Regions from separate parts of the Methylophilus sp. TWE2 genome, predicted to be linked through region 3. Evidence: predicted binding sites of a transcription regulator. Region 3 holds the regulator's gene; each other region holds the start of a gene.
What was found. The regulator sigma-54, encoded in region 3, starts transcription at its own class of promoters, with help from an activator protein. The targets are predictions, from matches to a motif close to TGGCACNNTTCCTGCT.
Positions count from the first base shown of each region.

Region 1: the regulator sigma-54 is predicted to act here: its motif matches at 513-528, upstream of nirB (nitrite reductase large subunit NirB).
Region 2: the regulator sigma-54 is predicted to act here: its motif matches at 1,004-1,019, upstream of ACJ67_RS13790 (SfnB family sulfur acquisition oxidoreductase).
Region 4: the regulator sigma-54 is predicted to act here: its motif matches at 1,240-1,255, upstream of glnL (nitrogen regulation protein NR(II)).

Region 1 is NZ_CP012020.1:2,203,703-2,205,887, forward strand. Features, by position in the region: gene ACJ67_RS10365 (nitrate reductase) at 1-317, shown strand, start outside; gene nirB (nitrite reductase large subunit NirB) at 810-2,185, shown strand, end outside.
Region 2 is NZ_CP012020.1:2,923,304-2,925,488, forward strand. Features, by position in the region: gene sfnG (dimethylsulfone monooxygenase SfnG) at 1-61, opposite strand, end outside; gene msuE (FMN reductase) at 90-665, opposite strand; gene ACJ67_RS13790 (SfnB family sulfur acquisition oxidoreductase) at 1,097-2,185, shown strand, end outside.
Region 3 is NZ_CP012020.1:2,818,017-2,820,201, forward strand. Features, by position in the region: gene lptB (LPS export ABC transporter ATP-binding protein) at 1-189, shown strand, start outside; gene ACJ67_RS13315 (RNA polymerase factor sigma-54) at 196-1,746, shown strand; gene tyrS (tyrosine--tRNA ligase) at 1,792-2,185, opposite strand, start outside.
Region 4 is NZ_CP012020.1:2,985,965-2,988,149, forward strand. Features, by position in the region: gene glnA (type I glutamate--ammonia ligase) at 1-557, shown strand, start outside; gene ACJ67_RS14035 (DUF4124 domain-containing protein) at 732-1,187, shown strand; gene glnL (nitrogen regulation protein NR(II)) at 1,298-2,185, shown strand, end outside.

The DNA of each region.
Region 1 (2,185 bases), 610 kb from region 3:
TCAGCGCAGTTCGCCTGATTGGTGAAACGCTGGCAGCAGACTGGCTCAAGCAAGTCATGCTTGAAGGCCAGTTTACCGACGAGCTGCGCAAGTGGGCTCTCGCCCCGCTGGCCGCGCCGCCTACAGGACAAAAATCACGCGGCAAAATCGTCTGTAACTGTCTGGATGTCTCAGAAAACGAGATTATCGAAGCCTGCCTACAGGGAGCAGATTTGCCCACGCTGCAAGCCAAGCTCAAATGCGGCACCAGCTGCGGCTCCTGCTTACCAGAGCTTAAACGGCTGGTGAAACTGCATGGCAAAACCCATGCGGAGTAAGGATATCCAAACCGGACTTACCTGAGGGCAGTTGAATCTCAACAGTGGCCAAAACAGGATTGCGCCAAGGATGGTGCAATCCTGTGCACATGCCTCATTAGCGTGCACCAGACCAATGGCAGATGGATCGCGCGGTGCCCGCAAGCTCAAACATACACGCAAGCTTGCAGATAAAACACATCAGGAACAATGACTTAGCATAAATCCTGATTCATCTGCGCCCCCATCCTGGCGGTTGGCATGCCAATTGCTTTTTTATCACAAAGTGGCGTTTTATCATGCCATTTTTAAATCAGAGATTTTCCATCGTCGGCAAATCTCATACTGGACAACGGCGTCCATAGCTTGTTTCGCAGGATTGCAATGTGCAATCGCGGCATAGGCTATGGACGCCGTTTTTGTTTTTAGGCTTTGAGTTTGGTAACGCAATGCTCGCAACTGACATGAAAAACATCGTGACACTGCCTGCTTGCATCTGATTAGGAATACAAGATGAATCAACACACACGCATCCTCGTCGTCGGCAACGGCATGGTGGGACATTACTTTGTGCAAGAACTGGTGAAACGCCACCCTGACCTGGCCGCCGCCAACCTGCAAGTCACCGTGCTGGGCGAAGAACCACGCCCGGCTTATGACCGCGTGCACCTCTCCAGTTTTTTCTCGGGCAGCACGGCGGAAGACCTGTCGCTGGTCGAGCCTGGATTTTATGACCGGCCGGGCCTGACGTTGCGCCTCAATGCCCGCGTCAGCCATATAGACCGCCACCAGCATACCGTGACACTGACAGACGACACGATCTTGGCCTATGACAAGCTGGTGCTGGCGACCGGCTCTTATCCATTTGTCCCTGCTGTCGCCGGGCGTGACCGTGAGAACTGTTTTGTCTACCGCACCATTGAAGACCTGGAAGCGATGACGGCCGCAGGCAAAACCACCAAGAGCGGTGTCGTCGTTGGCGGCGGCCTGCTGGGCCTGGAATGTGCCAAGGCATTGAAAGACATGGGCCTGGAAACCCATGTGGTTGAATTTGCGCCCCGTTTGATGGCAGTGCAAGTGGACGAAGCGGGCGGCAAAGTGCTGCGCAGCAAAATTGAGGAGCTGGGTGTACACGTGCACACCAGCCGCAATACCACGGCGATTGTCGATGGGGCAACGGCGCGTCACCGTATGGTGTTCTTTGATGACACCTGGCTGGAAACCGACATGATCGTGTTCTCTGCAGGTATCCGCCCCCGTGATGAACTGGCGCGTAACTGCGGCCTGGCCATCGGTGCCCGTGGCGGTATCGCCATTGATAACTTCTCCCGCTCCAGTGACCACAATATCTACGCCATCGGCGAATGCGCCAGCTGGAACGACGAGATGTTTGGCCTGGTCGCGCCTGGCTATGACATGGCCCGCACCGCCTGCGCACATCTGCTGGGTGAAACATCGACCACTTTCCAGGGCGCAGACATGAGCACCAAGCTCAAACTGATGGGTGTGGATGTCGCCAGCGTGGGCGATGCGCATGGCAAAACCCATGGTTGCCGCAGCTACCAGTACACCGATGAGGTGCGCAATATCTACAAAAAAATCGTCGTCAGTGAAGATGGCAAAAAACTGCTGGGCGCCGTGCTGATTGGCAATGCCGATGAATACGGCACGCTGCAACAGATGACCGTCAACGCCATGCCGCTGCCGGAAAATCCTGAATTCCTGATTCTGCCAGCCAGTGATGGCAAGGAAAAACCTGGCCTGGGCGTGGATGCCCTGCCGGATACCGCGGTACTGTGTTCTTGCAATAATGTCAGTAAGGGTGCAATTGGTGAAGCGGTGGCGGCTGGCAATTGCAGCATAGGCGCCATCAAGTCCTGCACCAAAGC
Region 2 (2,185 bases), 110 kb from region 3:
CCACCAAGCCGCCACTGACGTTAGGCACCCAATAGGCAAATTTAATGTTTTCGGTACTCATGTTCATATTCTCCAAAAAGTGTTCTGCGTTACACGGCTAACAAGCGTTCATCGCTTTGAAGCTCACGATGCTTAAGCAAAGGCAGGGCACGTTCTACTGCAAGCTCAATGCGCGCTTTCACTGCCTCACTCTTAATTTGATAGTTTTCAAAATCCGCTTCAACCGCATACACGCCGATCGGCAAGGTGACTGCCTGGAAAAAGCTGAATAATGGACGCAGCTCATGATCAATAATCAAAGCATGGCGCTCTGTACCGCCAGTCGCCGCCAGCAACACAGGCACATCCACCAAGGCTTCGAGGTGTACCAGGTCAAACAAATGCTTGAACAAACCACCGTAAGAGGCGCGGTAAACCGGTGTCGCCACCACCAATAAGTCAGCGGTTTCAATCGCCTGGATATCTTGCTGAACCTTCACTGGCAAGGCTTTGGGATCATAGGAAGCGACCAGGCTGCCAGCAATTTCGCTTAACTCCACTACGTGCAAATCAATCGGGATTTGCTGCCCCAATTTTTGCGTGATCGCCTGCACCAGCGCAGCGGTTCTGGAAGGTAATTTATAGCTGCCGGAGACAGCAGTGACTTTTAAAGGACGGCTCATCATGACTCCTCAAATAACGGTGACTAATGTCGTTTGTTACGATGACTCGCAAACGACTCGCTTGCTAGAGTATTAGCACCATCCATGCCAGGTCATAATTTATTTATATTTCAAACACTTATATAAAAAATGTCCTTTTTATAGGTGTTGAATTCCAGCGCTAGTTGCTGATCAACTGCTGCTAAATCAGCAGTTTTCCGCGGCCACACTGCACTTAGTCATGAAATCCTCTTTTGATCGTTGCTGATTTAGCAGCAGCGATTCAGCAACAAACTGTTTCTATAGAGGCGATGGCCGCAGCTAAAATTTAAATTTTTATTTAAATTCAAAGGCTTACTTATTGGCATATTAAATGCAACAGAATTAGCAGACGCGTGGCTGAAGCGACATACCCGCCACGCCTTTATTGATCCCTTTTTGAACAAGGAAAGACTATGACTGCACAAGCAAATAAAATTGCGCATTTGCCTGTAAACCTGCCGCGGCAACCCGCGCATGTGATTAAAAGTGACGCAGAAGCCTTAACCGTCGCCAAACAGGTGGCCAGCGAAATCGCCAAAGAAGCCGCCCTGCGCGACCAGGAACGCCGACTGCCACGTAAAGAACTCGACCTGTTTTCAAGCAGTGGCTTGTGGGGCATTACCGTGTCAAAAGAATACGGCGGTGCCTTCGTCTCCAACAAAACCCTGGCAGAAGTGATTGCCACCGTGGCCGAGGCAGACCCCAGTGTCGGCCAGATTCCACAGAATCATTTATATATGGTGGAAGGCTTGCGCCTGGATGGCTCAGACTTTCAGAAGAAATACTTTTTTGAGCTGGTGCTGCAAGGGGTGCGGTTTGGTAATGCGTTCTCCGAGATTGGCACCAAGAGTGTCAATGACGTGAAAACCAAACTCACACCCACCAATAGCGGCTACTTTTTAAACGGCAAAAAATTCTATTCGTCTGGCGCGCTGCTGGCAGACTGGGTGCCGGTCGTCGCCAAAGATGAGCACGACAATACCGTGGTGGCATTTGTCCCCGCTGGTGCAGAAGGCCTGACCATTATTGATGACTGGTCCAGCTTTGGCCAACGCACCACCGCCAGCGGAACGACCATCCTGGAAAATATTTTTGTGCCCAGCGAATATGTGTTGCCTCACCACCTGGCGTTTGACCGCCCGACCACCATGGGGCCGATTGCGCAGATTATCCAGGCGGCGGTGGATACCGGCATCGCCCGCGCAGCGTTTAAAGACACGCTGCACTTTGTACGCAACTACACTCGGCCATGGATAGATACCGACCTCGAACACGGCTATGAAGATCCGCATACCATTAAGGATATTGGTGACTTGCAGATTCGCCTGCATGCCACCGAGGCTTTGCTGGCACGCGCGGGTGAATACATAGACGAAGCGCAACGTAACCCAAATGAAGACACTGTAGCCGAAGCCTCGATTGCGGTGGCTGAAGCCAAAGTGCTGAGTACCGAAACTGCCTTGCTGGCGGGTAGCAAACTGTTTGAACTGGCAGGCACACGC
Region 3 (2,185 bases):
ATCCGCTACCTGAGCAGCCAGAATATTGGCATCTTGATCACTGACCATAATGTACGCGAAACTCTGGACATTTGCGATCGCGCATATATCGTCAATGAAGGCGCCGTGTTTGCGGCTGGCACACCCGACGAAATCATCCAGAATGAAGGTGTTCGTGAAGTTTACCTGGGTAAGAACTTTAGGTTGTAATTTGTTATGAAGCAAAACCTGCAATTACGCATTTCACAAAACCTGGCACTGACTCCGCAGCTACAACAGTCTATCCGTCTGTTACAGTTATCCACATTGGAGCTCAGCCAGGAGCTGGAAACCATTCTTCAGGAAAACCCGTTGCTGGAGATGGCCGATGGAGAAGAAGGCGAGTTTGAGGACAATTCAGCAACCCCTACCGAAGCTATCGAATCAGTCCATGCAGACGATGCCAACTCGTTTGACCTGGCCACCCAGCAAGAAATTACTGCACCTGCCGAGACGCTGCGCGAAGACTTACATGATGAACTTGGCAGCAATGAAGGCGAACTGGCCAATCTCAGCGAAGAATTCAACCCTCCCGAATTTGAAGATAATTACGAAGAGTTTGGCAGCACCAGCAACTGGGATGAGGCAGGCCGCAACAACCTTGATGATGAGGATAGTGATTTTTCGCGGCAGGATGCCAGCAATATCAGCCTGCGCGAGCATTTACTGGACCAGATTCAACTGGCGCATCTGTCACAGCGTGACATGACGCTGGTCAAGTTGCTGCTCGACAGCATAAATGACGACGGCTACCTTGAGCAAGACTTGCAGGAAATTGTTGAACACCTGCCGCTTGAGCTCGAAGTTGAGCTGCTTGAACTTGAGACCGCACTCAAACTGATACAGAACCTGGACCCGGTAGGTGTCGGAGCCCGTGACTTGCGGGAATGCCTGTTATTGCAACTGCAACACTTGCCGTCAGAAACGCCTTATTTACGTACGGCCATGGCACTCGCAAAAGATCATTTGGCCCTGCTGGCCAATAAAGACTTTGTCAAATTGCGCAAACTGCTCAGTTGCGATGAAACCGCACTGAAAGGAGCGCAACAACTCATTCGCCAGCAAAACCCCAAACCTGGCAGCGAATTTGCCACCTTTAGTCACGACCACTTTATCCAGCATGATGTGGTAGTCAAAAAAATCAAAGGTATCTGGGTCGCATCGCTCAACGATGGCGTGATTCCCAAACTGCGTATCAACCAACTGTATGCTGACATCCTCAAACGCAACCGCGAAAGCTCAGGCCAGTATCTGCAAAGCCAGATGCAGGAAGCAAAATGGATGATCAAAAATATCCAGCAGCGCTTCTCCACCATTCTGCGCGTGTCGCAAGCGATTGTAGACCGTCAGCGCAACTTCTTTGAGCATGGCGACATTGCCATGCGGCCATTGGTGCTTCGTGAAATTGCCGAAGAGCTAGATTTGCATGAAAGCACTGTTTCACGAGTCACCACGCATAAATATATGCTCACACCGCGTGGCGTTTACGAGCTCAAATATTTCTTTGGCAGTTCGGTGGCAACTGATGCGGGCGGCTCTTGCTCGGCGACGGCCATCCGCGCCTTGATCAAACAAATGGTGGCAGAAGAAAACCCGAAAAAACCGCTCTCGGATAACCAGATTACAGATACCTTGGCTCAACAAGGCATTGTGGTCGCGCGGCGTACCATTGCCAAATACCGTGAGTCTTTGAATATTCCGCCCGCCAATTTACGCAAATCGCTTTAAACAAAAAGGCCGCAGATGCGGCCTTTTTTTATTGCTCGAGCGTCTTTATTTAATCGTGATTTTTGCAAACTTGCGCTTGCCCACTTGGGCGACCACCGTCACACCTTTAGACAATGGTAGATTCTTGTCTTCAACCTTGACGCTATCCAGCTTGACGCCGCCCTGCTGTATTGCACGCATTGCTTCACTGGTGCTTTCTACCAGCCCCGCCTGCTTCAATAACTGGCTAATGCCTATACTGTCAGTCTCGATAATGACTTCTACCTCTGGCACATCATCTGGGATACCACCTTTGGCACGTGTCTGAAAATCCTGCAAGGCTTTTTCAGCTGCAGCCTGACCATGAAAACGCGCCACGACTTCCTGTGCAAACCCCACCTTGATATTGCGTGGATTTTCACCAGCCGCTACTTGGGCCTTCCATTGTGCAATGTTTTCC
Region 4 (2,185 bases), 170 kb from region 3:
GTAATGGCTACGCTGGCCTGAGCGATTTCGCCCTGTACTACATCGGCGGTATCATCAAGCACGCACGTGCCCTGAATGCGATCACCAACCCAGGTACCAACTCCTACAAGCGCTTGGTTCCAGGCTTTGAAGCGCCAGTAAAACTGGCTTACTCTGCGAAAAACCGTTCTGCTTCTATCCGCGTACCATTCGTACACAGCGATAAAGCACGCCGTATTGAAGCGCGTTTCCCAGACCCTACCGCTAACCCATATCTGGCATTCGCTGCCTTGATGATGGCGGGTCTGGACGGCGTTCAGAACAAGATTCACCCAGGTGAACCAGCCACTAAAGACTTGTACCATCTGCCACCAGAAGAAGATGCATTGATCCCAACCGTGTGTTCATCACTTGATCAAGCACTGGAGCACTTGGACAAAGACCGTGAGTTCCTGACACGCGGCGGTGTATTCTCTGACGACTTCATCGATGCATACATCGCGTTGAAGATGGACGAAGTGACTAAACTGCGTATGACACCTCACCCAGTTGAGTTCGGTCTGTACTACTCCTGCTAAGCTAGTCTTGCTAACTTAGAGTACGCACTAAAACAGGGCAGCCCAGGCTGCCCTGTTTTTTTATGTGCGCATTTGTCCGTCAACGTTTTTAGGCAAGCAGACGTTGATACCCTTAACGATCTACTCTAAACTATTGCCATGAAAAGACTTTTTTACATTTGCATCTTCGCGCTCATGTGCAACCAAAGCTGGGCAGATATTTACAAATATACCGACAGCAACGGGGTCACGACCTACACCAATATTAAGCCAGAAGGTAAAAGTAAAGCTGAATTGATTATTAGCGGCCCAAAAACTACAGAGTCTCCTCCAGCACTTCGTGAAAAAAAACCAGCCACCAAAACGCCAACCCCGGCTAACTTTCCCAAGGTGGATAATCAGACACAAAATCAGCGTGACCAGAAGCGCCGCGAGCTGCTAATGAATGAATTAGCTCAAGAAAAACAAGCACTTGAGAATGCACGACTCCTCTATGAAGAGGCCCAGAACACACCAGAAGTTTACAGAGGTGCCAATGGCAAAACATTCAGGAATGTCGCCAAATATGAAGAGAAACTACGCGTGATTGAAGCAGAAATCCAGGCACATGAACGGAATATCGAATTACTGAATAAAGAACTCAATCTTTAACACGCACCATTTTTGGGATTTTTTAAACCTTCTTTGCTAAGTAAGTTAGAATTGGCTTGGGTTTTGCTTTAAAACAGGGCGTGATTCACTCTTTTTAACAAACTTAGGATATGGTTCAAAAATCTCCCCAAGGGTTTAGCGGTTTAGAGCACATTGCGACAGCAGTGATCCTGCTCAACAACCAGCTGGAAGTCACCTATGCCAACTCGAGTGCGGAGATACTGTTCGCCTTCAGCGCCAATCAAATCCAGGGTTTACATATTCACGATGTATTTGTGAATTGCGAGATTTTGCAAATGGCTGTGACCAATGCCATCCAAACACAAGGTCCTTTTCGTGAGCATGAATTCACACTGACCACTCAACGTGGCCATACCACTGCCGTGACATGTACCGTCACACCAATCTCTACCACGTTTAACCAGACAGCTGAAGACATGCTGATTCTGGAATTTGTACAAATGGACCAGCAATTGCGTATTGCGCGCGAAGAGCGCATGCTGATTCAGCAACAGGCGAATTCAGAGTTATTACGTAACTTGGCTCACGAAATCCGCAATCCTTTGGGAGGCTTACGTGGTGCCGCGCAGTTACTCGAATTTGAACTGCCGCAACCAGGCTTGAAAGAATATACCCAAGTCATTATCAAAGAAGCTGACCGACTCCACAGCCTCATGGACAGGTTACTGGCACCGCATCGCGTACCCAAATACGAACCTACCAACATTCATGAAGTCCTTGAGCGCGTGCGTAGCCTGCTTCTGGCCGAATCGCCCAACTATATTCGCGTGATTCGTGATTACGATACCAGCCTGCCTGAAATCATTGGTGACCGCGAAAAACTGATCCAAGCCGTACTCAATATTGCACGCAATGCCGCACAGGCCATGCAACAAAACCAGACTGAGAATGCGAGCATCACCTTTAGGACACGAGCAGAGCGTCAAATCACGCTCGCGAGGAAGCGCTATCGCGTCGGCATCCACCTTGAAATTATC